DNA from 3 places in the Bacillus sp. NMTD17 genome. Region 1 is predicted to be linked to each of the others. Evidence: riboswitches for the same ligand, from Rfam matches in the RefSeq annotation. Region 1 holds a riboswitch; each other region holds the start of a gene.
What was found. A riboswitch is a leader RNA that binds a small molecule or an ion and turns the genes downstream of it on or off. The one in region 1 is predicted to bind S-adenosylmethionine.
Positions count from the first base shown of each region.

Region 2: linked by a shared signal. The riboswitch ahead of C6347_RS04070 (methionine ABC transporter ATP-binding protein) and the one ahead of metK (methionine adenosyltransferase) in region 1 are both predicted to bind S-adenosylmethionine.
Region 3: linked by a shared signal. The riboswitch ahead of C6347_RS08445 (bifunctional homocysteine S-methyltransferase/methylenetetrahydrofolate reductase) and the one ahead of metK (methionine adenosyltransferase) in region 1 are both predicted to bind S-adenosylmethionine.

Region 1 is NZ_PVRH01000007.1:66,248-76,613, reverse strand. It holds gene pckA (phosphoenolpyruvate carboxykinase (ATP)) at 1-1,353, opposite strand, end outside; SAM riboswitch class I at 1,580-1,714, shown strand; gene metK (methionine adenosyltransferase) at 1,910-3,112, shown strand; gene asnB (asparagine synthase (glutamine-hydrolyzing)) at 3,260-5,158, shown strand; gene C6347_RS17910 (gamma carbonic anhydrase) at 5,301-5,816, opposite strand; gene C6347_RS17905 (alpha/beta hydrolase) at 5,862-6,641, shown strand; gene C6347_RS17900 (tetraprenyl-beta-curcumene synthase family protein) at 6,672-7,751, shown strand; gene mnmM (tRNA 5-(aminomethyl)-2-thiouridylate-methyltransferase MnmM) at 7,967-8,542, opposite strand; gene mnmL (tRNA modification radical SAM protein MnmL/YtqA) at 8,539-9,504, opposite strand; gene C6347_RS17885 (YtzC family protein) at 9,657-9,932, shown strand; gene C6347_RS17880 (hypothetical protein) at 10,075-10,254, shown strand; gene C6347_RS17875 (GntR family transcriptional regulator) at 10,272-10,366, shown strand, end outside.
Region 2 is NZ_PVRH01000001.1:792,585-802,950, reverse strand. It holds gene sufC (Fe-S cluster assembly ATPase SufC) at 11-796, opposite strand; gene C6347_RS19185 (YuzK family famiily protein) at 1,008-1,145, opposite strand; gene C6347_RS04085 (carboxymuconolactone decarboxylase family protein) at 1,361-1,729, opposite strand; gene metQ (methionine ABC transporter substrate-binding lipoprotein MetQ) at 1,834-2,655, opposite strand; gene C6347_RS04075 (methionine ABC transporter permease) at 2,670-3,338, opposite strand; gene C6347_RS04070 (methionine ABC transporter ATP-binding protein) at 3,331-4,356, opposite strand; SAM riboswitch class I at 4,512-4,620, opposite strand; gene C6347_RS04065 (SCP2 sterol-binding domain-containing protein) at 4,723-5,064, opposite strand; gene C6347_RS04060 (thioredoxin family protein) at 5,185-5,487, opposite strand; gene C6347_RS04055 (toprim domain-containing protein) at 5,500-5,844, opposite strand; gene C6347_RS04050 (YusG family protein) at 5,973-6,209, opposite strand; gene gcvH (glycine cleavage system protein GcvH) at 6,255-6,638, opposite strand; gene C6347_RS04040 (arsenate reductase family protein) at 6,705-7,061, opposite strand; gene C6347_RS04035 (acyl-CoA dehydrogenase family protein) at 7,172-8,953, opposite strand; gene C6347_RS04030 (acetyl-CoA C-acetyltransferase) at 8,968-10,143, opposite strand; gene C6347_RS04025 (3-hydroxyacyl-CoA dehydrogenase/enoyl-CoA hydratase family protein) at 10,156-10,366, opposite strand, start outside.
Region 3 is NZ_PVRH01000002.1:641,264-651,629, reverse strand. It holds gene C6347_RS08465 (lysine N(6)-hydroxylase/L-ornithine N(5)-oxygenase family protein) at 1-893, shown strand, start outside; gene C6347_RS08460 (IucA/IucC family protein) at 907-2,721, shown strand; gene C6347_RS08455 (GNAT family N-acetyltransferase) at 2,763-3,620, opposite strand; gene metH (methionine synthase) at 3,735-7,163, opposite strand; gene C6347_RS08445 (bifunctional homocysteine S-methyltransferase/methylenetetrahydrofolate reductase) at 7,147-8,988, opposite strand; SAM riboswitch class I at 9,067-9,185, opposite strand; gene C6347_RS08440 (YajQ family cyclic di-GMP-binding protein) at 9,267-9,758, opposite strand; gene C6347_RS08435 (CvfB family protein) at 9,996-10,366, shown strand, end outside.

The sequences.
Region 1 (10,366 bases):
CGCTGCCTGCACCATTGCTCTTGTATGCGCTAGGTTCATACGTTTGCCTGTACCATAGCCTCCGCCAGTCCAGCCTGTATTCACAAGGAATACTTTTGCGCCGTGCTCATCAATTTTTTTGCCAAGCATTTCAGCATAGACGTGAGCTGGAAGCGGCAAGAACGGTGAACCGAAGCAAGTAGAGAATGTCGTTTCTGGTGATGTGACACCGCGTTCAGTTCCTGCTAATTTACTTGTGTAACCGCTCAAGAAATGGTACATCGCCTGTTCTTTTGTTAAACGGCTGATTGGAGGTAAAACGCCAAATGCATCAGCTGTTAAGAAGACAATGGCAGAAGGATGTCCTGCGATACTTGGCTTCACGATGTTATCAATCATTTCGATTGGGTAAGCAGCGCGTGTGTTTTCAGTGAAGAATGTGTCATCATAATCCGCTTCACGTGTTTCTTCATCAAGCACAACATTTTCAAGAACTGATCCGAAGCTGATGGCTTTGTAGATTTGCGGTTCTTTTTCTTCGCTTAAGTTCACACATTTCGCATAGCATCCGCCCTCAATATTGAAGACTCCTGAGCCAGACCAGCCGTGTTCATCGTCACCGATCAGCTTGCGGCTTGCACTTGCAGAAAGCGTCGTTTTCCCAGTACCTGAAAGGCCGAAGAATAATGCGACATCGCCTTCTTGACCGACGTTTGCTGAGCAGTGCATGGATAAAATATCTTGCTCAGGAAGCAGGTAATTCATGACAGAGAAAATGGACTTTTTCATCTCTCCTGCATATTCTGTACCACCGATCAGAATGGTGCGTTTTTCAAAAGAAACGATAATAAACGTTTCAGAGTTTGTGCCATCTGTTTCAGGATCTGCTTTAAAGTGCGGTGCAGATAAGATGGTGAACGGTTTTTCGTTTGAAGAAGGTGTGGATCCGTCAGGTCTGATGAACAGCTGCTTTGCAAAGAGATTGTGCCATGCAAATTCGTTTACCACTGTAATTGGCATACGGTATCTTTCATCAGCGCCGGCAAATCCTTCAAAGACGAATAGTTCATCACGTTCTTTTAAGTATGACACAACCTTTGTATATAAACGGTCAAATGCTTCTTTAGAGATCGGCTGGTTGACTTGACCCCAATCAATTTTATGTTCAGAGCTTTCTTCTTTGACGATAAATTTATCTTTAGGCGAACGTCCTGTGTAGGCACCAGTTGTAGCGCGGACAGCTCCTGTTGATGTTAAGACGCCTTCATCACGTGCCAAAATCTTTTCAACAAGTTTCGGAACAGATAAATTTTGGTGCGTATTTTCTAATGAGAACAATGACTGCAAATCTTCTTTTAAATCCACTGAGTTCATAAAAAAACCCTTCCTTTACCGTTGAATTTGTTTGTTTCGATTAGTATAACACATTGATAATAATAGTCTATACTATTTAAATATTTTTGTGTGTGTTTTTTCATTTCTGCTATGAAAATATGCTTTTTGGTGATGCTAAGGGTGAGGTAAAAAAGAGGGGAGATAATTCTGATGAAGCATTGACATGATGCAAGGGTTTGAGATAAGATATCTTATTGAACGGATACTCTTATCCCGAGTTGGTGGAGGGACAGGCCCGATGAAGCCCAGCAACCGGTTTCTTGTGAAAAAGGCATGAATATGCTGAGAAACCAAGGTGCTAACCTGATGCAAGGTACAAGAACACCTTGAGCGATAAGAGTGAAAGGCATGCGATCTCAGACCCTTTCCTCGCAATGAAGGAAATGGTTTTTTTATTTTTGGGATATCATATGAACAAATTGCCAATAACATCTCTAATAGAAACGTTTTCAAATATAAGAGGGAACGAGTTCCGTATCATATTGGAGGCCTCATCTTGGGATGATGTGGTCTTGTACAGGAGGAAATAGCCATTATGAGTCAAAATCGTCGTTTATTTACTTCAGAATCAGTAACAGAAGGACATCCGGATAAAATCTGTGATCAAATTTCAGACAGCATTTTGGATGAAATTTTAAAGAAAGATCCAAATGCACGTGTTGCCTGTGAAACTTCTGTTACAACGGGTCTCGTATTAGTAAGCGGTGAAATTACAACGTCTACTTATGTCGATATTCCAAAGACGGTGCGTGACACGATTAAGGAAATTGGCTACACACGTGCGAAATATGGTTTTGATGCGGAAACATGTGCAGTGCTCACATCCATTGATGAACAGTCTGCTGATATTGCGCAAGGTGTAGACAAAGCGCTTGAAGCACGTGAAGGAACAATGACTGAAGAAGAAATTGATGCGATCGGTGCAGGTGACCAAGGATTGATGTTTGGTTTTGCCAACAACGAAACCGAAGAGCTCATGCCGCTGCCGATTTCACTAGCGCATAAATTATCTCTGCGTTTAACAGAAGTGCGCAAGGATCAAACACTTGCCTATCTTCGTCCAGACGGAAAAACACAAGTAACAGTAGAATATGATGAGCAAAATAAACCTGTTCGTATTGACACAGTGGTTATTTCTACGCAGCATGCACCAGAAGTGACGCTTGAACAAATTCAAAGCGACTTAAAAGAGCATGTCATCCGCCCTGTGGTTCCAAGCGAACTCATTGACGAAGAGACAAAATACTTTATTAACCCAACAGGCCGTTTCGTCATCGGTGGACCTCAAGGAGATGCTGGTTTAACTGGACGTAAAATCATCGTTGATACGTATGGCGGGTACGCTCGTCATGGCGGCGGTGCTTTCTCTGGGAAGGACGCAACAAAGGTTGACCGTTCTGCGGCATACGCCGCTCGTTACGTAGCGAAAAACATCGTAGCTGCCGGTCTTGCAGATTCTTGTGAAGTACAACTTGCTTATGCAATTGGTGTTGCACAGCCTGTATCGATTTCAATTGATACATTCGGAACAGGAAAAGCTTCTGAAGAAAAATTAATTGAAGTGGTTCGTGCGAACTTTGATCTTCGTCCAGCTGGCATTATTAAAATGCTTGACCTGCGTCGTCCGATCTATAAACAAACAGCTGCATACGGACATTTCGGCCGTCATGATTTAGATCTTCCGTGGGAAAAAACGGATAAAGCCGATACGCTTCGTAAAGAAGCATTAGGACAATAACAACATAGAAAACCGCTTATTTTAAGCGGTTTTCCTTTTGATTAAAAAAATTCTACAAAAAGTGAAAAAATGTGAAACAAAATCGGACAAAATACTGTCTAATTATAGGTCTACTTTTAAGAAATAACATAACGTGGAGGCAATAATATGTGTGGGTTTGTTGGTGTATTTAATCACCGTCCATTGTCCGAAACTACTGAGCAGGAAGAGTTAATTAAACAAATGAATCGTCTCATCGTTCACCGTGGTCCCGATGATGAGGGTTACTTTCATGACGAGCATGTAGGATTTGGATTTAGACGTTTAAGTATTATAGATGTTGAGCACGGAAAGCAGCCGCTTTCTTATGAAGATGAAAAGTATTGGATTATTTTCAACGGAGAAATTTATAACTATGTGGAGCTGAAGGAAGAGCTTGTGAAAAAGGGCTATACGTTCAGCACAGATTCTGATACGGAAGTACTGCTTGCCACATACCGTCATTATAAAGAAGAGGCGGCTTCTAAACTTCGCGGCATGTTTGCATTTTTAATTTGGGATAAAGAAGCGCAGCAATTATATGGCGCGAGAGATCCTTTTGGCATCAAACCGCTTTATTTTACACAAATGGATGAGCAAGTGTACTTTGCGTCTGAACGCAAAAGCTTGATGGCTGTGAACGAGAACATCTTATTTGATGAGACTTCATTGCAGCAGTACATGTCGTTCCAGTTCGTTCCTGAGCCAAATACACTTGATCAAAAGGTGCACAAAGTTGAGCCTGGTCATCAGTTTATTTTACGCCCAGGACAGGAGATCGAATTTAAGACATACTGGAAGGTTCAATTCAAGCCTGAACAAACACAAGAAGAGAAATTAATAGAAGAAGTACGCGATGCAATCTATGATTCTGTGAAAGTTCACATGAGAAGTGATGTACCTGTTGGTTCATTCCTATCAGGTGGTATTGATTCTTCCTTCATCGTGTCTGTCGCAAAGGAATTACACCCTGAGCTGAAGACATTCTCTGTTGGCTTCCAGCAGGATGGCTTTAGTGAAGTCGATGTCGCGAAGGAAACAGCTGATAAGCTAGGCTTACAAAACTTCAGTGCCGTCATTTCTCCAGAGGAATATATGAACGAGCTTCCGAAGATTGTCTGGCATTTAGACGATCCTTTAGCTGATCCGGCGGCGATTCCATTGTATTTTGTGGCAAAAGAAGCGAAGAAACAAGTGACGGTTGTTCTTTCAGGTGAGGGAGCGGACGAGCTGTTCGGCGGATATAATATTTACCGTGAGCCTCTTTCTCTTAAACCATTTGAATCTGTACCATCTATGCTGAAAAAGCTTCTTCTTCGTCTGGCGCGATTAATGCCAGAAGGAATGAAAGGGAAGAGCTTTATCGTTCGCGGCTGTACGCCATTAGAGGAACGTTATATCGGTAATGCGAAAATCTTTGAAGAGCCAGTGAAGAAAAATCTCTTAAAACATTATGATCCAAGCATCACGTATCGTGACGTAACGAAGACATACTTCGAGGAAAGCGCAGGCTACAGTGATATTAACAAAATGCAATATGTTGATATTCATACGTGGATGCGCGGAGACATCTTACTGAAAGCAGACAAGATGACGATGGCGAATTCTCTTGAGCTTCGTGTTCCATTCCTTGATAAGGTCGTTTTTGAAGCGGCTTCTAAAATTCCAGAAGAGCTGAAAACAAAAGATGGCACAACGAAATATTTATTGCGTAAAGCAGCAGAGGGCATTGTGCCTGACCATGTGTTAAACCGTAAAAAGCTTGGTTTCCCTGTGCCAATTCGTCATTGGCTGAAAAATGAGATGAATGCTTGGGCGAAAGACATCATCAAAAACAGTCAAACAGATGAATACATTAACAAGCAATATGTGCTTGATTTATTAAATGAGCATTGTGCTGGCAAAGCAGATCATAGCCGTAAGATTTGGACCGTCCTCATCTTTATGATTTGGCACAGCATTTATGTGGAGCGCAGCATTGATCCAGAGCAGTTGAATCATCAACCGAAAGAAGTCATCTTTAGTTAATGAAAAAAGGTTTTCAGCTTTGTGCTGAAAACCTTTTTTGTCATGATAGAAAGCAGTGGAAAAGGGTAAAATAACAAGCGGTTCATAGTTATTGCTTAATATCCTGAAAAAAACATGATAAAGTGAAGATACACGTATGATGTTAACGGGATAAAAGGGAACGATAGTATTGTCCTTTTTCTACATATTCTCTACGGATTCTGTCCATGTCTTGGATATCTTCATCTGTTAACTGACGGACGACCTTGGCTGGACGGCCAAAAGCGAGTGATCCTTTTGGAATAACCTTTCCTTGAGGGACAAGACTACCTGCACCGATAAAGGCACCTTCGCCAATTTCTGCACCATCGAGAATGATGGACCCCATACCAATGAGGGCATTTTTTCGAATGATTGAGCTATGTAATGTGACTTGGTGTCCAATGGTAGCACCATCTTCTATAAGAAGTGTTTTTCCAGGACTTTGATGCAGACAGGATAAATCTTGAATATTGACGTTTTTTCCAATTCTCACAGGAGCGACATCGCCTCTGATGACGGTTTGAAACCACACGCTCGAATATTCTCCAATCGTGACATCACCAGTAATGGTGACGTTATCTGCGACAAAGACCGATTCATGAATCTCAGGTGTAAACTGATGATATGGATAAATCACTTTTTCGACTTCCTTTCTTAATACAACATTTGTGAGGTGTTTACTTTGTGGACTTGGCATGCTGAAAGACCAGTTGGTACAATTGTAATTGTACATGGTGCGAGTGAATATCACGGCCGATATAAATGGCTGATCGAAATGTGGCGAAATGCAGGCTATCACGTCGTTATGGGTGACCTCCCTGGGCAAGGGACATCGACACGTGCGCGCGGCCACATTCGCTCGTTTCAGGAATACATTGATACAATAGATGAATGGATCGAACATGCGAAATCATTCAGGCTTCCTACTTTTTTACTTGGACACAGTATGGGTGGACTCATTTCAATTGAGTGGATCAAGCAGTATACCCATACGAAGATTGATGGCCTTATTTTATCATCACCTTGTTTAGGTCTGCAATTTAAACCGAAGAAGCTAATGGATTTTGCATCAAAAGGTCTAAATGTGCTGGCACCGTCCTTTAAAGTCGAGTCAGGGCTGTCGATTGAACTAGCCACACGGAATCAGGCTGTGATTGAGGCAGACTCAAATGATTCTCTTTACGTAACAAAGGTGTCGGTTCGCTGGTACCGAGAGCTGATCAAAAATATTGATGCGGCCATGCAGCCAACGAATGTCTTTAAATCGATTCCGCTCCTTTTAATGCAGGCGGGCGATGATAAGATCGTGGATAAAACGAGGGTGATCAAATGGTTCAATGGCATTGAATCAACCAATAAATCATACCGTGAATGGGAAGAACTGTATCACGAAATTTTTAATGAACCGGAAAGAGAAGATGTGTTTAAGGCAGCAAGAGCCTTTACAGATCAATATATTTGATGGTGAGCTTTAAGTTGGGGGTGGATTGATTTGTCAGTACCAGAGCGTCCTTTTGCACTGATGACAAAGGTGTATAAAGATATTTTTCCGCTTGTTCATCAGGAGCTGAAAAAGTGGCGGGCTCATGCAGAAATGATTGAAAATGAAGAACTGCGAACGCAGGCACTAGCGAGCATATCCAGTAAAACCTTTCACTGTGAAGGCGGAGGCATTTTATCTCTTCTAGCAGGTGAGGCGAAAGAAACGTGTATTGAATTCATTGTGGCGTATCAAACCATCAGTGATTACTTAGATAACCTATGTGACCGCAGCACGTCGCTGGATCCAAAAGATTTTCATATGCTGCATCAAGCGATGAGAGATGCGCTTGATATTCATGCTGAGCTCAAGCCTTACTATCAATTCCGTGATGATCAAGAGGATCATGGGTATTTACATGCGCTTGTCCGCACATGTCAAGACGTGCTTACGCGCCTTGAGCATTATCCAATCATTCAGCCATATTTACACACGCTGTGTGATTACTACAGTGATTTGCAAGTACATAAACACGTCGTTCCTCATGAGCGGGTCCCGCGGCTAGAATCGTGGTTTCGCCAGTATGAAAAGGATTTGCCTAAGATGGAATGGTATGAATTTTCAGCTTGTGCAGGATCAACGTTAGGGATTTTCTGTCTTGTGGCGTATGCGCTGCAGCCGGATTTTACAGAAAAGCAGGCGAAGCAAATTTACGAAAGCTATTTCCCTTATATCCAAGGTCTGCACATTTTACTTGATTATTTAATTGACCAAGAAGAAGACCGGCTTGGGGGAGATCTGAACTTTTGCTCCTACTATGCTTCTCATCATGAGATGATGGATAGACTTCAGCATTTTATTGAAAAAGCGGATGAGCAGCTGAAAGGCATTCCGCACGAAAACTTTCACAAATTGATTAACAGAGGGTTACTGGCAGTCTATTTGTCCGATGAAAAAGTGACAGCCCAAAAAGAGATGAATAAGCTGGCAAAACGGCTGATCAAATCAAGCGGGAAAACATCATTCTTTTTCTATATCAACGGAAGAGCTTACCGGACCTATCAGAAAATGCCTTGGATGAAATCCTCATAAAAAAGCTCAAATCCATTAGGATTTGAGCTTCAGCGCGCAGACAAACCCTCGCATTCTTTGTCAGTCCTGTGCGCCGGTACTCACGAATGTCAAATTCGCTCCGTTCCGGTGCTCGTTCTTCCTAGACTGCAAAGGTTTTCTATCACGCTGAAAGAAGACAAAGGGCTAAAATAAAAATCATTTTAGCCCTTTGTCAATAATCTGAGCTCAGATCATTAGGATTTGAGCTTTTTTTCAATGGCGACCACAAAAGGCGGGTCGTTTTGAATATTCATGTATTGATATGATAAAACTTGTGCCTCTTCATGAGGAAGTGATCTGCAATAGTCAAGAAGTACTTCTTTTTCTCTTTTTCCTTCGGAGTGTCCATGGTAAATCACAAGGACGATCAGACCGCCGGGTTTAAGCCAGTCGAGGAGCTGCTCGATGGCTTCGATGGTTGTATGAGCCTGAGTGGTGACGGCTTTATCGCCTCCGGGCAGGTACCCAAGGTTAAACACCGCACCAGAAATATGTCCATAAACATCCTTTGGCAGGTGATGAGCCAGTTTTTCATGCCCATCGTGAATCAGATGAACGTAAGGATATCCCTCGCCAAGCCTTTTTCTCGTCTGCTGTAGGGCTTCCTCTTGTACGTCGAATGCGAAAACTTGTCCATCATTTCCTACAAGATCAGCTAAATAGCGTGTATCGTGGCCATTTCCCATTGTTGCATCAATGACGATGTCGCCTTTTTGACAAGCCCGTTCTAACAGCTCTTTACTAAAAGGGAGCATGCGTTTCAAAATCATTTGGCTGCTTCTTCCAATCTGACGAAACGTTTGCCTTGGTAGCTGTTACGTCTTTCGAGCTCAGCATTAATGGCATTTAGTACTTCCCACTTGTTTACACTCCACATCGGACCAACCATTAATTCAATTGGGCCATCCCCTGTAATGCGGTGAATAATCATTTCTGGCGGCAGGATCTCCAGTTGATCACAAACAAGCTGAACATATTCTTCCTGGCTTAGAAACTCCAATTTGCCTTTTTCGTATTGCTTGACCATTGGGGTTCCTTTTAAAAGGTGAAGTAAATGAATTTTAATTCCTTGCACATCTAAATCTGCGACAGCTTTTGCTGTTTCCATCATCATGTCCCGGTTTTCTAGAGGCAGTCCGTTGATGATATGCGAGCAGACACGAATTCCGTGTTTTCGCAGTTTTTCTACACCTTCTACGTAGCATTCATAATCATGGGCACGGTTAATGAGCATCGCTGTACGTTCATGAACCGTTTGAAGACCAAGCTCTACCCAGAGATAAGTGCGCTCATTTAATTCGGCTAAATACTCCACCACGTCATCTGGCAGGCAGTCAGGTCTTGTCGCAATAGATAAACCAACCACTCCATCCAGATTCATGACGGTTTCAAATTTTTCTTTTAGAACAGGAAGCGGGGCGTGTGTGTTTGTATACGCTTGAAAATACGCCATATATTTTCCGTCTTTCCATTTTGTGTGCATCCGGTCTTTGATTTCGTTAAATTGAGTGATGAGATCATCAGCCCGGTTTCCTGCAAAATCACCAGACCCAGCTGCACTGCAAAATGTACAGCCTCCGTGGGCTACAGTACCATCACGGTTTGGGCAGTCAAAGCCGCCGTCTAAGGCCACTTTAAATACTTTATGACCAAAGTGCTCTCGCAAATGATAGTTCCATGTGTGATAGCGTTTTTCGCTGTTTGAATATAAAAAAGGGTTATGCTGATCCAAGTCAGTAACCTCCTTGCGTAATAATAGGCATCCTTAAAGTTTAACAAAAATCATGAAGGAGGACAATTGAATCTGTCCAACATTTTCTTTAGTGAAAAAGCTTTACGTGGGCAAAATAGGCGGGAGCAATGATGAAATGGAGGGAATGCAAGATGGCAACAAGGCAGTCGATCGATGAATTTATCCAAAAAAGTACTGAAACCCTTGAGTTTGCAAATGAGCAATTTGATTTGAACTTACGCCAAGAGCATTATAATGAGGACGAATTTTCTAAGGCGCAGCTTATGCTTGAAGATGCGGTGAACGAATTAGAAAAATTAAAAGATGTCGCCAATGACCAGCAAAGAGAGCGATTAGACAGGGCGCGTGTTCAAATTCAAAGCTTGCAAAATCAAATGATTTTAGGTATTTCTTACGACAACGAATGATGAACAGATCCTTTTTTTAAGGGTCTGTTTTTTATTTTTTAAAAGGCTATTGACTTTTTGGCTGAGTGTCTTTATTGTGTTAAGTGTACTACAACAACTAATACACTAAAGACACTTAAAAAGTGAAGAAAGGTGTTCAACCATGAAAAAAGAAAAAAAACCAATCAATTTGAAGTGGATGGTGCTGGCTGTTGCGTTAGCATGTACATTTTTTTTCGTTCTCGTTTTCATTGGTTTTGAAGTTCAAAAAGATTTGATACCTAATTCAATCCCTTTAATGCAAGGGCATGAACAAGCGATAGGACTGCAAAAGCATGAATGAGGAAAGAGGGAGCCATCATGATTCAAATAGATCCACGAAGCGCTGCGCCATTATATGAACAAATCATTGAGCAGTTGAAAATTTTATGTCTAAAAGGTGTAATGAAACCTGG
Region 2 (10,366 bases), on a different contig from region 1:
CTCCTAACGCTTACGCTTCTTGACCAACAGTTTCGTCTTCAATTCCTAACTCTTTTTTAATCCAGTCATAGCCTTCTGCTTCTAAACGCTGCGCGAGCTCTGGTCCGCCAGATTTCACGATACGTCCTTGCATCATGACATGAACATGATCTGGTGTGATGTAGTTCAGTAGACGCTGATAGTGAGTGATCATTAAGCAGCCGAAGCTTTCGCCGCGCATTCTGTTAATTCCTTTAGAAACCACTTTCAAAGCATCGATATCAAGACCAGAATCGATTTCGTCAAGAATCGCAATCTTTGGTTCAATCATCATTAATTGAAGAATTTCATTGCGTTTTTTCTCCCCGCCTGAGAAACCTTCGTTTAGGTAGCGCTGCGCCATGTCTGGGTCCATTTCAAGGAACTCCATGTTTTCGTCCATTTTGCGGATGAATTTCATCAGAGAGATTTCATCGCCTTCTTCTCTGCGAGCGTTAATAGCAGAACGAAGGAAGTCCGCATTTGTGACACCACTAATTTCAGATGGGTATTGCATCGCAAGGAAAAGACCTGCTTGAGCGCGCTCATCTACTTCCATTTCAAGTACATCTTCGCCATCTAGCAAAATGCTGCCTTTTGTTACTTCATATTTAGGGTGTCCCATAATTGCAGCAGATAAAGTTGATTTACCTGTACCGTTTGGTCCCATTACTGCGTGGAATTCTCCACCTTTTATCTCGAGGTTTACACCCTTTAAGATTTCTTTCCCTTCAATCTCAACGTGCAAGTCCTTAATTGTTAATGTCGAAGCAGTCATATATCGATACCTCCAAAATAATCATTATTCTCAATTTATTCTCATTCTAATTTTATAACAAATTAAAAGTGAATACAACACATTCACGATATACGTGAGAGGATGCTCTCAAAATTCTAACAAAAAAAGCCGGTAGATAAAAGGATTTATGTCGAAAAGACTGTTTTCATAAAGAAAGGACGGGAAACTGTTCTCCCCGTCCCTGAGCTATTTAATAGCCTCGTATATTCATTTTTGCGAGCTGTCTTTTCTCATCTCGATAGGACTGCTCTCGTTTATATTCCACTTTCATCCGTAAGTCATGGTCTCTTTCGTACTCTGCATAGCTCATGCCGTGAGCTTTATGCATGGCCTTTTCCATCTCGGCGGTATAATCCAATCCCAGTGTACTATGGTCCGAACAAATAATAAACCATTCCCTTCTTTGAGTGTAGCTTTATTATATCAAAGACATGCGGCTTCACTCAAAAGGGATATGACGTTCTATGCTGGCATATTTTCTCACACAATCGGCTGAGAACGACTCAACTCCCTGATATGGAAAAATACCGTCTTATCCTTCCCTTAATGCGTCTGTCCTCCAAATTCATCAATACATTGCTGAACGACAGTAATCCCTTGACTCAGTGCTGCCCCGCCGCCAAATGCTGCCGCCACGCTGACAACCTCCAGCAAATTCTCTTCTGTCGCGCCTTGATCGAGCGCTCCCTTTGTATGATAAATCATGCAGTATTCATCCTGTGCATGAATACTGATGCCAAGGGCAATCATTTGCTTTTCCTTTTGCGTTAATGAATCGCTCTGAAAGCATTGCTCCGTAAATTCATTGAATTTCTTCCCAAACACCGGCATTTTCTTCTGAAATTCACCCATTGCCGTTTTATAATCAGTCAGTGATTGCTGCATGGATCCGCTCATATGCTGTTCATTCATCTTCATTCCATCCCTTCAGGTCATTTGTACATTTTTATTATGAGCGAGATTTGAAAAAATACACAAAAAAACCTCGCTTTGATGAAAGCGAGGTTAACACATTGTTATTCAGATACCGGTAGTACAGCACCGTCATATTTTTTGTCGATGAATTCTTTGATTTTATCAGAGTGAAGAACTTCCATTAATGTCTTGATCTTATCTGATTTTTCTTCACCTTTGCGAACCGCCACGATGTTTGCATATGGGTTGTTCTTTGTTTGCTCAAGTTCAATTGAATCTTTTTTCGGATTCAATTTATTTTGAATCGCATAGTTGACGTTAATAAACACAGCATCGCCTTCACTGTTTTCATAAGCTTTCGCTGTTAGTTCAGGAGCGATTTTTTTGAACTTTAGGTTCTTCGGGTTTTCTTTGATGTTCTTTACTGTTGCGTTGATTGTATCAACTTTAGGATCAATCTTAATGACACCAGCATTTTGCAATAGTGCAAGCATACGGCCTTGTTCAGCTACGTTGTTTGTCATGATGATCGTTCCGCCGTTTGGAATATCTTTTACTGATTTGTATTTCTTAGAGTAGATACCGAAAGGCTCAAGGTGAACCGCACCAGCACTAACTAGGTTGTAATCTTTGTTTGATTTATTTTCTTCATTTAAGTAAGGGATATGTTGGAAAAAGTTTGCATCCACTTCTTTTTCAGCTAACGCTTTGTTGTACATTTTATAATCACTAAGTACTTTCACTTTTAGATCGTAGCCTTTTTCTTTTAGAAGTGGTTTTGCTTCTTCAAGAATTTCGGCATGTGGTGTTTTTGAAGCGGCAACCGTAATGGTTTTGCTATCACTTGCGTTATTAGATGAACCGCATGCAGCTAAGATGCCTGCAAATGCTAGAAATAGTGCACTTAAAATCAATTTCTTCATGAATAAATCCTCCCTTAACGTTTATCAATTTTATTTGTAATCAAATCACCGATTATTTGAATAATAAAGACGATGATGAGAATAAACACAGTAGCTACAAGTGTGACATCTGTATTACCAGATTGGTATCCTTCCACATAAGCAAGGTCACCAAGTCCGCCTGCTCCAATTGCACCTGCAATCGCAGTTGAGCCAATTAAAGCAATCGCTGTTACGGTAATACCTGAAATGAGGGCTGGCAATGATTCTGGCAGCAATACTTTGAAAATGATGGTCGACGTTTTCGCTCCCATTGACCGTGCTGCTTCAATGACTCCTTTGTCTACCTCACGCAGTGCAATTTCGACAAGACGTGCATAGAATGGAGCTGACCCAATGACAAGGGCAGGGAGTGCTGCATTTGGACCTAGAATTGTATGCATTAAGAATTTCGTGAACCCTAATAAAAGAATAATTAAGATGATAAAAGGAATCGATCTGAAAATGTTGACGACTGCACCGATGACAGCATTGATCGGTTTATTTTCCCAAAGACCGCCTTTTCCTGTAAGGAAGAGCAGGAGTCCTAGGATAATCCCGATTGCAAAAGCAAATGCCAATGAAATGAGTGTCATGTACACCGTTTCACCCGTTGCATTCCAAATCACATCTAGGTCAACGTTCGGAAACCATTTCTCAAACATGTGTCATCACCTCAATTTCAACCTGTTTACTTTGGATATAGGCGATGGCTTTTTCAACCTCGGTCTCTTCTCCATTAATATGGATAAAGAGTGTTCCAAACGCGCCTTCCTGCGTTTGAGAAATCTTTCCTTGAAGGATGTTTACATCGACCTTGAAGGATCGAATGATTTCAGTGATGAGCGGTTGCTCGGCAGAATCGCCAATAAAGGACAACCGTACGACCTGACCTTCTTTTACTCGCTCTAAGACGTGTTCGATTGTTTCTTTCGCTTCCTCTGGTTCAGCAAGCTGCTGTACAAATCGCTTCGTCATCTCTTCCTTCGGCTGTCTGAAGACGCGTAATACTTCGCCTTCTTCGACAATGCGTCCATTTTCCATGACCGCGACGCGATGACAAATTTTGCGAATGACGTGCATTTCGTGTGTGATGAGCACAATTGTCAGCCCTAAACGTTTATTGATATCCGCTAAAAGATCAAGGATAGAATCCGTTGTTTGCGGATCAAGCGCTGATGTTGCTTCGTCACAAAGAAGAACCTTTGGATCATTTGCTAATGCTCTCGCAATCCCCACACGCTGCTTTTGTCCGCCGCTAAGCTGAGACGGATACGCATTTTCTTTTCCTTCTAAACCGACTAATTTAATCAGTTCATTCGCACGCTCTCTCCGTTTCGATGTAGGTACACCTGCGATCTCAAGCGGGAACATAATATTTTGTCTCACTGTTCTTGACCAAAGTAGGTTAAAGTGCTGGAAAATCATGCTGATTTCTTGTCTTGCTTTCCGAAGTTTCGCATTCGATACTTCATTGATCCGGTTGCCTGCCACTTCAACAATTCCTTCTGTTGGCAGCTCCAGACCGTTTAATAGGCGAATAAGCGAGCTTTTTCCGGCACCGCTATACCCGATAATTCCGAATATTTCACCTTTATCAATATCTAAGTTGACGTCTTTTACTGCGTCAACATTTCCACTTTTTGAGTAGTACGTTTTTGATACATTCTGTAAATGGATCACAGTCTGCTCACCTGCTTTCTTGCTGAATCTATAGGTTGCCATCACATACGTTCATTTATTCTTCGTGCTGTCATGACTCTAGCCTGTTGCCAGATCAGTAAAAAAGACCTAACTGCAACGCAAGCAGAAAGGCCTTTTATTTCAAATACGCCTTTCTCTCATCTTTCAAAGCGTTGCGACTTTGAGTGAATTGGCACCAATTTCAGCTATGCTGACGGTTGCCGGGTTTCATAGGGCACGTCCCTCCACCTCTCTTAATAAGAGAAAATATGTTGTTTTATGTGATGTTCATGTTTTTACTAACGTAGAATATCATGCCACCCGAGATATGTCAACGCTGTAAATCGCTAATTTCCAAGTAAACGACTAAGTTATCATTTTTCGAAAAAAACCGTTCGTCAGCCAAAGTACCGCCTCTAGTCTTAGGAGCGCACGGAATGACCCTTTTACTTTCACTTGTCCCCTGCTAATTAACTGCTGTAAGGACATATCTCCATCTAATAATTGAAGTATTTCTTTTCTCTCACCATAAAAGATGAGATCCGATAACTCAATTGCAGGTAGTTTCTTCACTTCACCACGCTCATCCACAATCAATGTACAAGAGTCAGTTTCCGCCTCAAATGTAATCTTCAAGGATGATGATGAGAGCAGCGGTTTTAGCAATAATCGCTGCCCTGTGTTTCCATGGGTTTTCACTTTTTCCACATGTATAACCTCCCTGTCATTTGGTTATACATAACATTTCTCTACAAACATTCGCTTGTCCTTTATAAATAACTCGACAAATTTTCAGATGAATTGCTTGAAATATGACAAAAAACCGCTTTATTTAGCGGTTTCAATCATTTCATGAAGATATGGTACGGAGTGAAAGGCATAGCCTTTTTGCACCAGCTCACCTTTTTTAAACAGTAGAAAGCAAGGAACGCTTTCGATCTCAAAAGCCTTCGCAAAGCCTGGTGAGTAGTTTAAGTTATTTTCATAAAAAGGTACATCCGGCTGCATGGTGTCTACGACAGCCAGCATTTTCTTTGCCAGCTGACATGTTCCGCAAAACGGTGTATATAAGTATAAAAGAAATAAATCGTCCTTTATCTCCTTGAATTCGTGTTCTTCAATCTCTTTCATATACGTCCACCCTCATAAATATTTCGAATGAACATCAATGTTTGCAGCTAATAGGATAGATGCAATGTGGGCTGACGGTGAAGCGGCCACTTCGCGGTACGTTCTGTCGACAAAAAGATGAAATGCTTCAGGGAATTCTTTTCGAAATTGCTTCCGCAGTTTGTCGCCTGCATCGTCACTGTCTGCTAATATGTAAACGTCTTTCCCCAATAATTCGTCTACGAGCTGATCCAGCTTCGATGTACTGATCGTGCCATTGGTGCAAATGATGGTAACAGGTTCACTTATGACTTCTTTTAGCTTTTGTTTGTCTGTTTTACCTTCTACAATGATGACCTTTTCTACCTCTACATTCATCACGATCACCCGGCCCTTTTGACGTTGTTCACTTCTCCCTTAGATTACAATTTTTCATTCAGGTTGTAAAGATTGGGCGCTTGCACTAAAAAGACTGCAGCTTATGCTCACTGCAGCCTCATCTGTGATTAGCACCAGCCATTTTCATCATCACAGTCTACATATTTTTCTGTTCCGTGGGTCAATGTATCCGTCAGACGATAAAAACGATTTTGCTCATAGGAATAACCTGATTTTAACTCATATTGGTTTTCACTAATCATCGTGCCAATCTCTTCATTTTGATGATACAGCACCATGCCGCTTTCTTTGAATCGTCCAGTGACATGATCTGTTATATCCACATGTTCTTTTTGAAAAGACAAATTGGACACCCCCCCATAAAGGTAGAGTGTCCAATTTCACGTGAATTAGTCTTCTTTTGTCATTTCTTCATATTGCTCAGCAGTCATCAAGTTCTCAATTTCAGATGTATCAGCTGGCTCTACCACGATCATCCATGCTTTTTCGTATGGAGAGTCGTTGACGAATTCAGGGCTGTCATCCAGCTCATCGTTCACTTCGACGATTGTACCGTTGATCGGTGCGTAAAGCTCAGAAACTGTTTTCACTGATTCTACACTTCCGAAAGGCTCGTCCGCTGTAATTTTGTCTCCTACTTCAGGAAGCTCAACGAACACGATATCGCCTAGCTCAGATTGAGCAAAATGCGTAATACCGATACGCACCTTATCTCCTTCTACTTTGACCCATTCATGTTCTTCTGAATAACGTAAATCTTTTGGTGTGCTCATTCAATACCCCTCCAGTCTTTTCTTTCAATCTATATTGAAGATACCACAATCTGAATGAAAGTTACATCATTTCCAGACGCTTTTAAATGTATCTTCATTAAATCCAACTGTGACTCGTTTACCGTCTGTTGTAATCGGGCGCTTGATCAGCATTCCGTTAGATGCGAGTAATTCTAGCTGCTCGCCTTCTGACATTGCAGGAAGTTGATCTTTCAGCTGTAGCTCTCGGTATTTCTGTCCGCTTGTATTAAAGAACTTCTTCAGCTCTAAGCCACTTTTTTCGTAAAGCGCTTTTAATGTTTCTTTATCAGGCGTCTCTTCGACGATATGTATGCTGTTGATATCTTTATTGTGTTCTTCCAGCCATTTTTTTGCTTTTCGGCATGTACCGCAAGATGGGTATTCATAAAAATCTAAAGCCACTATTTTCACCTCCTGCAAGTAGTGAGAACATTTTATCACAAAATATTTTAAAAACCTAAATGTATGCTTACAAAAAGGTGCGGAGTGATACCCGCACCTTTTCAGCCGTCTTATACGATATATTTCTCTGCTTCAAAGATTCGTTTCGCCACTTCGCGCTTTTTGGCGATGACATTGATCGGGGTGAATCTTGTCAGTTTGCGAAGAGCTGACAGACTCATGCGGAGTGCATCTCCTTCTTCCATCGCGATCAAGGATTCTTTTGCATGAGCTTCAATTTTTAAGAAGGCTTCCTGCGTGAAAATTTGTGTGTAAGCAAGCTTTTGAGTATTCTTATCTAGCCCTGATGCAGCGATTGCCTTTTCAGTACGCAGAATCGCCGATTCAGCAGCAAAAATTTCATTGACGATATCCGCTATGTTCACAAGAATCTCTTGCTCTTTGTCTAATGCTTTTCCATACTTCATCGCCGCCATTCCAGATACCATTAAGGCGATCTTTTTCGCATGGGCGAGCAAGTATTTTTCTTGATCGAGCGGCTGATCACCTGGCTCTTCCGGCATCATCATCATGAGCTCTTCCTGTAAGGTTTGCGCCTTTTGAAGCAGCGGAAGCTCTCCCTTCATCGCTTTCTTCAAGAATGTGCCTGGTACAAGCAGACGGTTGATTTCGTTAGTCCCTTCAAAAATACGGTTAATCCGCGAGTCACGATAGGCTCTTTCGACCTCGTATTCTTGCATGAATCCATATCCGCCGTGAATCTGCACGCCCTCATCCGCTATATAGTCTAAAGTTTCAGAGCCAAGTACTTTACAAAGAGAGCATTCAATCGCATATTCTGCAATGGACTGGGCAATTTGTTTGCCATCCTTTTGCTCTTCTTCACTTAATAGACCCATGCGCTGTTCAAATAATCCGACTGTGCGGTAAACAGCACTTTCCATCGCATAGAGCTTTGCCGACATGTTGGCTACTTTTTCACCAATTAAGCTAAATCGAGAAATTGGCGTTTGGAATTGCTTACGTTGGTTTGCATATTCTGCCGATAATTGAATGACACGTTTTGACGCACCAACTGTTCCGACAGCCAGCTTGTAGCGTCCGATATTCAAAATGTTAAAGGCAATGACATGACCTCTGCCAGCCTCACCTAGTAAATTCTCCTTCGGCACTTGAGCATCTTCGAGAATTAACGTTCTTGTCGATGAACCTTTAATGCCCATCTTTTTCTCTTCAGGTCCCGTTTTGACACCTGGAAAATCCTTTTCTACGATAAAAGCAGAGAAGTGTTCACCATCAATTTTCGCATATACGACAAAGACGTCGGCAAATGCGGAGTTTGTGATCCACTGTTTTCCCCCATTCAGCACATAATGAGTTCCGGCTTCATTTAAGACCGCAGTTGTCTTTGCTCCAAGGGCGTCAGAGCCTGATCCTGGCTCAGTGAGGGCGTACGCTGCAATTGTTTCTCCAGAAGCGAGTCCAGGAAGATATGTTTCCTTTTGCGCTTGATTTCCAAACAGCACGATTGGCAGAGACCCAATGCCGACATGGGCGCCATAGGAAAGCGAGAAGCTCCCTGCTCTGGAAAATTTCTCGGTAATAATGGCTGAACTGATTTTATCTAATCCGAGCCCGCCGAATTCTTCAGGCACGTCAGCTCCTAGCAGCCCAAGCTCTCCAGCCTTTTTGAGAAGCCTGACAGAATGCTCAAATTCATGGTTTTCAATTTGATCTATATATGGAACAACGTCTTGTAAAATATAATCCTCTGTTGTCTTTCCAATCATTTGATGCTCATCAGAGAAATCCTCTGGTGTAAAGATATGCTCATAATTCGTCTCATCAATTAAGAAGCTTCCACCCTTTTTTACCTCTTCCATTGCTTTCATTCTGTTTTCCCCCTTTAGATCAATTCAAAAATTCCTGCTGCTCCCATGCCCCCGCCGATACACATTGTGACGATGCCAAATTGCTCGTTTCGCCGCTTCATTTCATGAATGAGTGACAGTGTCAGTTTTGTTCCTGTACAGCCGAGCGGATGTCCTAGCGCGATTGCCCCGCCATTGACATTCACTTTCTCTTCATCAATCCCTAAATGACGAATAACTTGAATGGCCTGAGAGGCAAACGCTTCGTTTAATTCAAACAGCCCGATATCCTTCAGCTCAAGTCCAGCGATTTTCAGCGCACGCGGAATGGCTTCAATTGGACCGATTCCCATCACCTCAGGCGGTACACCGCCAACAGCAAACGCCCGAAACTTGGCGAGCGGCTGAAGGGAAAGTGAGGATGCTTTCTCACGATCCATCATCATCACACACGCAGCACCGTCACTTGTTTGTGAAGAGTTTCCTGCGGTCACCGTGCCTTTTGTCGAGAAAGCCGGACGCAAAGTAGAAAGAATCTCTTCCGTTGTCCCTGCTCTCACGCCTTCATCCTGTGAAAAGGTGAATGAATGCTCTTCTAATTGATATTGCTCTCCTACCCGCCGCTCTGTTACATCAACGGATACGATTTCATCTGAAAATTTCCCTTCCTGCAATGCTTTGGCTGCCTTTTGATGACTTCTTACCGCAAAGGCGTCCTGATCTTGACGTGTGACCTGATATTTTTGCGCCACTTGCTCTGCCGTGTGGCCCATGCTCATATAATATTCAGGCGCTTGCTCTGCCAATTGAGCATTCGGACGAATGGAATGACCCATCATCGGCACCTGTGTCATCGATTCGACTCCTCCGGCTAAGATCGTTTCTGCCTGGCCGAGCATAATCCGTTCACCCGCATAAGCGATTGACTGAAGACCAGATGAGCAGTAGCGGTTGATGGTGATGGCAGGTACTGTATACGGAAGCCCTGCTAACGCCCCAATATTCCGAGCCACATTTAACCCCTGCTCTGCTTCTGGTGTTGCACACCCGATGATCAAATCATCTATCTGTCCGTCGTAATTACCGGCACGCTTTAATGTTTCTTTTACACACAATGCGCCCATATCATCAGGCCGAACATGTTTTAACGATCCTTTTTTCGCCTTCCCTACTGGTGTTCTCGCGCCAGCGACAATGACTGCTTCTCTCATTTTGACTCCCCCTTAGTTACGTAAAGGTTTTCCTTTGACGAGCATGTGCTGCATGCGTGCTTGTGATTTCACTTCTCCTACAAGACTTAAAAACGCTTCCCTTTCAAGCTCTAATAAGTATTGCTCCTCTACCTCTGTTCCAAATGGCAGTTTTCCGCCGGAAATGACATGAGCTAATTTTTTGACAATGGTCATGTCATGCTCTGAAATGTATCCAGACAGT
Region 3 (10,366 bases), on a different contig from region 1:
TATTTGAAAGTAAGCATCTCGTCTTAGGAATTGGTACACAGCCGGCGATACCAGCATCGCTCCAGCCAGCTTTAGGAGAGAAAGTTTTTCACTCTGCTGACTATTTAAAACGAAAGAAAGAAGGCTGTTTTAAAGGGAAATCTGTGACAGTTATCGGCTCTGGCCAAAGTGCGGCAGAAGTGTTTTATGATATTTTATCAGATGATGAGGTAAAGGATATTCACTGGTTCACACGCTCTAAAGGATTTTTCCCAATGGAATATTCAAACCTTGGTCTTGAATATTTCTCTCCAGATTATATTGATTTCTTTTATGAGCTTCCCCAAACAAAAAAGGATGCTTTGTTAAAGCAGCAAGACTTGCTGTATAAAGGCATCAGCTCTGCAATGATCCGTGATATTTACCATTTGCTTTATGAACGTTCTGCCTGCGGAGAGCAGTTGAACACAGTGCTTCAAGCAATGACAGAGGTCAACTTGATTGAGGAAACAGCGGACGGCTTGTCCCTTTCATGCATGCAATGGGTCAAAGAGGACACCTTTACCCATGAGACCGATATTGTTGTGCTGGCGACTGGCTATCAATCGGTACTGCCGCCGTTTATCAACCCAATTTCTCATCATATTCAATGGGACGATCAAGGACGATTCCAGGTCGAACGTGAATATCGTTTAAAAACAAATACAATGGGTGAAAATGATATTTTTGTGCAAAATGCTGAGCTTCATACACATGGGGTTGGCGCTCCGGATTTAGGGCTTGGTGCTTACCGAAACAGTGTAATTATCAATGAACTTGCTCGTCAAACCGTGTATCCACTTTATCAAAAGCACGTCTTCCAGACATTTGGTACACACAAGAACGTCAACACATTTGAAGAAATCAAAGGTTAAGGAGGATGAAGCGATGAGTGTACAAGATGAATTGAAAAAAGCGGTGAATCCTGCTGCTTGGAAAAAGGCAAATCAGCGAATGGTGGCAAAAATGCTGTCTGAATACATGTATGAGGACATGCTTCATCCCGTGCAGCTAGATCGTAAGGATGGCATCGCTCAGTATGAATTAATCATTCATGAACATAAGAAATATCGCTATCTCGCAAAACCTCGTTTGTTTGATAGTTTTGATACAATCGCTGAATCAATCGAGTGCTGTCAAGACGGAAAATGGTCAAAGGATGTCAGTGCGATTGTGTTTTTACTAGACATTCAGCCGCTCATTCCAATGTCTTCTGATACAACAGGCCATCTTATCAAAGAGCTTCATCATACCCTGTTAGCAGATGTACATTTGCTGTCGAAAAAAGCAATTCGTGCGGATGAACTGACAGATACAGATTACGCTTGGATTGAAGGAGAGATGACAGGCCATCCTTGGATTGTGTATAACAAAGGACGAATTGGGTTCAGTTACGATGACTACCTAGCCTATGCACCTGAAAGGCAAGAAAGTGTGCAGCTGTCTTGGATTGCTGTTCACCGGGACCTTGCGACATTCCATGCGGTCGATCATGAAAATTATGAGCAGGTGATCGCCAAAGAATTAGATGAAGTCACGATCCGTCAATTTCACCGCGTGTTAAAGGATGAAGGATTGAATGCAGCTGATTATTATTTGATGCCTGTTCATAAGTGGCAGTGGACGCATATGATTATTCAGCATTTCCCGGAAGATTTGGCCTTGCGCCGGATTGTGTATGTAGGAGAGGGACTGGATCAATATATCCCGCAGCAGTCCATCAGAACCTTTACAAACATCTCAAATAAAGGCAAGCATCATATTAAACTGCCAATGAGTATTTTAAATACACTCGTGTACCGGGGACTTCCGTCAGAACGGACAGTCATTGCCCCTCGTATTACAGCGCATATTAAAGGGATTGCGGATCAAGACTCATTTTTATCGGATGTCTGCCGCGTGATTTTACCTGGTGAGAACGCAAGTATCAATGTCGATCATCCTTACTACAGCAAACTGCCTGGTGCGCCGTATCAATATCTTGAGATGCTCGGTGTGATTTTTAGAGAAAGCATTTATACGTATTTAGATGAAGGAGAGAGCCCTGTTACACTTGCAGCACTCACTTATGAGGATCATGAAGGTGAGCCATATGTGAAACAGCTGATTGAAAAATCTGGTCTCTCAGCAAAGGAATGGATGGCGAAATTTTTCCATGTGGTGATGCCGCCGCTGCTGCACTTTATGTATCAATACGGCACCGTCTTTTCACCGCACGGACAAAATACGATTCTTGTGTTAAAAGATCATCAGCCGCATCGTTTGGCGATCAAAGATTTCGTTGATGATGTGAATATTAGTGATCAGCCGCTGCCTGAATTGGCTTCATTAGAAGAAGATTTAAAAGAAGTGCTGCGGAGTGAGCCGCCGGAAGGGTTAGTGCAGTTTATCTTTACAGGACTGTTTATTTGTAACCTGCGTTACGTATCAAATGTGTTAGACAATCATCAATTGTTAGATGAAACGACTCTTTGGCGCTTGCTTGCAGAAGAAATTCAGCATTATCAAAAACAATTCCCGCAGCTGAAGGACCGTTTTGAACTATTTGATCTATTCCAGCCGAAGCTGACAAAGCTGTGCTTAAATCGTAATCGAATGATTGATTATGGGTACGGAGATGGAGATGACCGCCCGCATGCGTCAGAGCATGGGAAGGTCAAAAATGCACTCGCTCATGTTCTTTCGTCCGCCTGTGAGAAGTAATAGAAAAGCTGTAGACATCAACTGTCTACAGCTTTTATTTTTTACGAAAATGCTTGAGAGGCAAGGAAATAAAGAAGTGCGGGATCGTTCTGCTTTTCTTTTCCGCGAATCATCATAAAATGCGCTTTGTTTGTTTTCGTAAAACCTGCTTCAACAAGTGTTGCGTGCAGGCGCTCAGCTGTTTCCTCCTGCATATCTAAACGAATCGCACCCGAATAAGACGAGATGAGCGAATGGATGAGCGAAAGAGCTGTAAGTTCATCAATTGCTGCAAGCGGTCCAATCATTAAATTGGCAGGCGTTTCAACGCCAAACGCAAAGCCAGTTGTTTCGTGATGTTCATTCTTTGCAATGATACGAAATGCTGCCCGGTTCATCCGGTTTTTTAAAAAGCTTGATCGATTTGTACCTGCGCCTTTTTCATCAAGTGCTTCAATGGACGGAAGGTGCGTTTCATCGGCAGGAGACAGGTGAATGTCATCTGACACACGAAGAGCCTCTGGGTTCGGTTTTTGCGCTTTGTAAGTATGAATGTAACCAGCCGTGTGAAACCCGATTTTTTCGTAAACAGGCCGCCCTTGGACAGTAGCGGTTAAAACGACAGGAATGCTCTGATCACTTTGACCTATCAGGGTGTCAATCATTTTCCGTGCAAGACCTAATCCGCGATGTGTCTCAGATACAATGACTGCCCCAATTGACGCCAATTGATCATATTGGAAAAGTCCCGCACATGAGATGACTCGTCCATCAATTGTTGAAAAACCTGTAAAATATCCATTTGTTAAAAGAGATGTGAGTTCTTCCGCATTGTAATCAGGCCAGTCTACCTCTTTAGACAATGCGATGAGATCTGGTATGTCATCAATTGTTAATGCTCGTTGAACAACGTTTGTCATGACACGCAACTCCTTCTTAGCTGAATTCATTTATATGTATCGTACCATAAGAAGCATAGTGTAAAAATTGGTGTTTACAATCAAAAAAGAACCTCCAATTCCGGAGGCCCTGCATTAATGAACATTAAAATATCGAGCTTCAGGATGAGAAACGACGATTGCTGAAACAGATGCTTCAGGTTCCATCATGAACCCTTCTGTCAGATGGATGCCAATTTTTTCAGGCTGAAGCAGCTTGAACAGCTTTTCTTGGTCTTCAAGATTTGGACAAGCGGGATAACCAAAGGAATAGCGCTGCCCTTGATATTTTGCCTGAAATCGTTTTTCCATTGTGAAATCGACTGGGTCAGGGAAGCCCCATTTGTCACGAATCACTTGGTGGGTTCTTTCGGCTAATCCTTCTGCAAGCTCAAGCGCCAGAGCTTGGACCGCATGCATTTTTAAATAATCTCCTTCTTGCTTAAATTGCTGCGCAACTTCACGTATACGCGCACCAGCTGTGACGGCAAATAAGGCAATATAATCTTTCTCGTTTTCGCCGCTTTTCCGCACATAATCAGAAATAGAGCGGTACGGAAGCTTCTCCTGTCTTGGGAATTGGAACGTTTCAAGGATGCGGTCAGGCGCTTCGGGATCATAAATACGCAGATCATTTCCGTTTGAACTGGCAGGGTAAAATTGATATACAAATGCAGGCGCAAACCAGTTTTTCTCTCTGCCTTCGTTTAGAAGGTCTGTGACAAGCTGCTTTAATTCCAATGCTTTTGGATGCTGGTTAGCTAACAATGTTTTGACCTTTCCTTTTAATCCGAGGTGGTGACCAATGAGCATTTGTTCATTCACATAAGGCATAATGTGATGCAAATCGATGTCCCGCACATAATGACGTGCCGTAGTCTCTGGCGTAAAAATAGATGCCTGCGGGAGTGCCGCACGTTTTTCTAGTAATTCAATGACAGCTTGTGGCTGCTTTGCTTCTTTCTCTTTAAAAGGAGCCGCTGGCTCTTCTCCGGACTTTGTTTGAAACTGAAGAGGATTCGCTTTTAACTCATTGGCTAAAGATAAGCCGTCCATGGCATCTTTTGCATAAAGAACCGGTCCGTCATAATGAGGCGAAATCTTCATTTTCGTAAATTTCCGAGAAAGTGCAGCGCCGCCGACCAAAATGGGCACGGAAATATTCGCTTTTTGTAAATCCTGAGCGGTGAGTACCATTTGCTGAGCTGATTTCACAAGCAATCCTGATAATCCAATCATATCTGGTTTTTCCTTTTGCACAGCTTCGATCAATGTTTGAGGTGTCACCTTGATGCCGAGATCGACCACTTGAAAGCCATTATTGCTCAAAATGATGTCGACAAGGTTTTTCCCGATATCATGGACATCTCCTTTTACAGTTGCAAGTAGAATCTTACCTTTCCCGCTTGCATGCTGCTTTTCCATATATTGCTCGAGATACGATACAGATGCCTTCATCACCTCTGCCGATTGAAGCACTTCCGCCACAATCAGCTCGTTTTGATTAAAAAGACGTCCAACCTCAGCCATTCCCTGCATTAACGGACCATTGATGATATGAAGTGGTGATTCAAATTGCTCTAGAGCAAGGGATAAATCATCGATAAGTCCTTCTTTTGTTCCTTCGACGACGTAGAGTGCCAGCCTTTCATCAAGTGATAAGGAGACCTTTGGTTTTTTCTCCGTTTTCTTTTTGCCTCGGTAAAATTGGGTGAATTCAGCAAGTGTTTGATCATTTGTTTCATAGAGTAGCGTTTCAGCCAGCTTGATTTCTTCCTTTGGAATGGAAGCGAAGCGTTCAAGCTTTTCCGTATTCACAATGGCGTAGTCAAGTCCTGCTTGGACGCAGTGATACAAGTAGACGGCATTCAAGATTTCTCTGCCAAGAGGCGGGAGTCCGAAAGACACGTTGCTGATGCCTAAAATCGTCAGGCACTCAGGCAGATTTTCCTTGATCATTTTGATGCCTTTGATCGTTTCTTCGGCAGCCCCAATATACTGCTCATCTCCAGTGCCTACTGGAAAGACAAGTGGATCAAAAATGATGTCACTTGCGGGAATTCCATATTTCTTCGTTAATAGATCATGAGAACGTACGGCAATCTCGAGCTTTCGTTCTGCTGTTACGGCCATCCCTGTTTCATCGATCGTGCCGACAACAAGTGCACCGCCGTACAGCTTCACAAGAGGGAGAATTTCTTCAAACCGTTCTTCGCCATCCTCAAGGTTAATGGAATTGATGATGGCTTTCCCTTGGGAATACGTGAGCGCCTTTTCAATCACGTGTTTATCTGTTGAATCAATGACAAAAGGGGCTTTGACTTTTTTCATGGCCTCTTGTAAAAAACCTTCCATGTCAGCTGCCTCGTCACGGTCTGGATCAGCGAGACACACATCAATCACGTGAGCGCCGTTTTTTACCTGTGCGCGAGCAATTTCTGACGCTTCTTCAAATTTTTGTTCCGCAACGAGTCGTTTGAACTTGCGTGAACCAATAACATTGGTCCGTTCTCCTACAAAAAGAGGACGCATTGATTCCTCATACATAAGGGGCTCAATTCCTGATACGGTATGCTGAGACGATTCATGCGCGATGTGACGCGGCTGAATCGTGCGTACTTCATCTGACAAAGCTTGAATATGTGCAGGTGTTGTTCCGCAGCAGCCGCCAACAATATTTAACCAGCCTTCCTTCGCAAAAGCGGCGATTTTTTTAGCAAGAGAAACAGGGGATTCGTGATATTGACCTTCTTCATCTGGAAGACCAGCATTTGGATAGCAGCTAACCGCTGACTTGGCGATGGAGGAGAGCGTGCGGATATGGTCTGTCATAAATTCAGGACCAGTCGCACAGTTAAGGCCGACACTAATTGGTTTCATATGTTCAAGAGAGATATAAAAGGCTTCAATATCCTGACCAGCAAGGGTGGTTCCCATTGGTTCAATTGTACCTGATACCATGAGTGGTAATTGAATGCCTGCCTGCTGAAAGGCTTCCTGAATGCCTTTGAATCCAGCTTTTACATTCAGCATGTCTTGGCTTGTTTCTAAAAGAAGGGCATCACATTTGCCATCAATCAGGGCGCGGGCCTGCTCTTTGTAGTTTGCGACGAGTTCATCGAAGGTTGTGCCGCCTGTCACAGATAATGTTTTTGTTGTGGGTCCCATTGCGCCTACAACAAATCGAGGCTGCTCCGGCGTGGAGTAACGGTCAGCTTCGTCCTTTGCCAGCTGGGCAGCCCGTACATTGAGTTCATAGGCAAGGTGGCCAAGCCCGTATTCATCAAGGACGAGCTTTGTAGCCCCGAATGTATTTGTTTCAATGAGATCGGCACTTGCTTCAAGGTATTCCCTATGAATCGCGCGGATGATGTGAGGGGCTGTTACATTCAAATACTCGTTACAGCCCTCATACTCTTCTCCGCCAAAGTCTTCTGCTGTGAGATTGGCATTTTGAATCATGGTCCCCATTGCACCATCAAGGACGAGGATGCGTTTCTTTAGCTGTTCAGTGATAGTTGACATGGATGTTTGACTCCTTTTCTTTCTGATGAATGTAGGTGGTCAGTTCTGCTGTTAAATCTGATCGAAGGAAAGGGGTAATTAAATAAATGCCATTAAACAATTCACAGGCTGTATCTAATAAAGAGCGGGCAATCGCTAAGCCTTCTGCTCGCTGCTTTTCCTTATCCTCGCCAGCCTTGGCCATAATGTCACGAATGGAATCAGATAATTTGATGCCTGGAATTTCATGATGAATAAACTCTGCATTTCGGCTGCTTGTTAACGGCATAATGCCAATATAAATCGGTTTATCCAAATGACGGCTCTCCTCATGAATTTTCACAAGCTGTTCCTCAGAATAAACAGGCTGTGAAATAAAATAATCAGCGCCGTATTCGATTTTTTTCTCAAGACGTTTGACCGCTTTATCAATGTGACGAACATTCGGGTTAAACGCGCCAGCTACTGAAAAATTGGTCTTTTTACCAAGCGGCTTCCCTGAGAAAGAAAGACCTTCGTTAAACTGCTTGATCAGCCGGATCAAATCAAAGGAGGTTAAATCATAAACCGACGTTGCACCTGGGAAATCTCCAATCTTAGAAGGATCGCCTGTAATGGCTAAAATATCAGTTAAACCAAGGGTGTCGAGACCCATCAAATGGGATTGAAGCCCAATCAAATTACGATCACGGCACGTAATATGGACAAGTGAACGCATATCAAGCTGCTGTTTCAATAATGCGCCGCAAGCCACATTGCTAATGCGCGGGGTCGCAAGAGAATTATCAGCTAATGTCAAGGCATCAATGCCTGCATTCTTTAACTCATTTGCCGCGACGAGAAATTTTTCGAAGTTCAGCTTCTTCGGCGGATCAAGTTCTACAATAATCGTCCGTTTTTCCGCAGCCAGCTCATCAAGACCTGGTTCAGTCCGCTGATCTTGAATCGAAATGATTTCTTCTTTTAATACTTTCACTTCTTTTTCAGTGATCGGCGCTAAATCCTTGACCGCTTCAGCCATTGCGTGAATATGCTGAGGCGTTGTTCCGCAGCAGCCACCGATAATACGTGCGCCTTGATTTCTAAATTCAAGTGCACTTTTTCGAAAATAATCGTTATCTGTATCATAGACGAGTCTGCCTTCTTCAAGAGAGGGAAGACTGCTGTTAGGATAGACTGATAAATGGGAATTTTCTAAAATCGGTACGCCTTCGAGTGCCTGAATCATATGATAAGGGCCTAGCCTGCAGTTGATGCCGACGACATCTGCGCCAAGAGAGGACAATTCAGATAAACCATCCTTGAGCGGGGTTCCATCCTGCAAAACACCTTGTTCATGCATGGAGACGTTCATGACAATCGGGAGAGTCGTTTCTTTGCGTGCAATTTGGAGAACGGTCTTCGCTTCTTCCATGTCATAGTACGTTTCTAGCAATAATCCGTCAGGCTGTTCATTTAATAGAATGTACAACTGCTCTCTAAAGCTTCGTTTAATTTCTTCAATAGAGTAGGCATTTTTGTTAAATGTTCGAATGCCGCCGATCGTTCCGAGTACATAAGCGGAGCCTGCGGCTGCTTTTGCGATTTGTACGGCCTTTGTATTGATGCGCTTCGTTTCTTCCTCTAAGCCGTAGCGGGATAGTTTAATATAATTCGCACCGTACGTATTTGTTTGGATGATGTCAGCACCAGCCTGCACATATGCCTCATGCACGCGCTTTACTTCCTCTTCTTTCGATAAATTTAATTCTTCAAAGCAGCGGTCAATGCCGTAAGAGTATAAAAGTGTTCCCATTGCACCGTCAGCAATCAGTACGCGGTTTTGTAAGTCTTGTAATAGGCCCATTGGTTTCCTCCTTATTTCTATGTAACAAAAAAAGCCTTCTGATAAGAAGAAGACTTTTTGGCTGTATCGTAATTCTTCTCCTTATCTTCCAAGCAGTTGCTTGCTGGATTTAGCACCTTGGTCATAGAAAATATATTTCTACTACACCGGTTGCTGAGGCTTCACAGGGCCAGTCCCTCTGCCTCTCTTGATAAGAAAGTGATATGAACATGTCAATGAATTGAACTTCCATCAACTGTATCGAAAAAATCGGAAATAATCAATGGAAAATTTGAAATTTATCGAAAATTTATAAATTGAACGTCAATCGGTAAATCTGCCTTGCGCATAAGAGAAATAACCTCTTGTAAATCATCTTTATTTTTCCCTGTTACACGCACTTGGTCATCTTGAAACTGTGACTTCACTTTGATGCCGGATTGCTTAATGAGTGCATTGATCTTTTTGGCGTTGTCTTGATCAATCCCGCTGATCAGCTTCGCGCGCTGGCGTACTGTTCCGCCAAGGGCATGCTCGGTTTTTCCGTAGTCGATGTTTTTGGTAGGAACATCTCGTTTGATCAGCTTTGTCACAAGCACATCTTTTAGCTGCTCCAGCTTAAAGTCATCATCAGAGATGAGAACGAGCTCTTCTTTTTCAAGAGAAATATCACTTTTACTTCCTTTAAAATCATAACGGTTTTTAATTTCTTTCAGCGCTGCTTGAACAGCGTTTTGCACCTCTGGCAGTTCAACCTTCGATACAATGTCAAATGAGCTTTCTTTTGCCATAACACATGACCTCCATGTATAGATATTGCGTCTATTTTATCATGCAAATAGGAGAAGAAGAAACTTTATCGAAGAGACGAGTCAAAGAGTTCAGCCGGCAGCGGTATAAATCGTGTCCAGTTTGTCCACTTTAGCTAACAGAACTAGAGATGTTCATGTGAGGAGAAGTATAGTAGAATAAAGTGAATCAAAAGATGAACGAACGCTCTTTTATGGGCAGATAGGAAGGAAGAGAACATGAGACCAGGTGAGCAACTGACCTTGCAAATAGAGAACGAGATGGAATACGGCTACTTTTTGACAGATGGTGAAGATTCGGTCCTCTTGCACCGCAGTGAGATGACAGAGGATATTGGTGACCGAGATGAAGTAGAGGTCTACTTATATGTAGATCATGAAGAAAGACTGGCTGCCACGATGAAAATACCTACAATCAATGCGCATACATATGGCTGGGTAGAAGTCGTAGACGTGGTAGAAGACATGGGCGCATTTGTCGATGTCGGGCTGTCAAAGGATGCACTTGTTGCAACAGAACACCTCCCGCCTTTTGAGGAAGCATGGCCAAAAAAAGGAGACAAACTCTACTGTATGCTGAAAGTCACAAG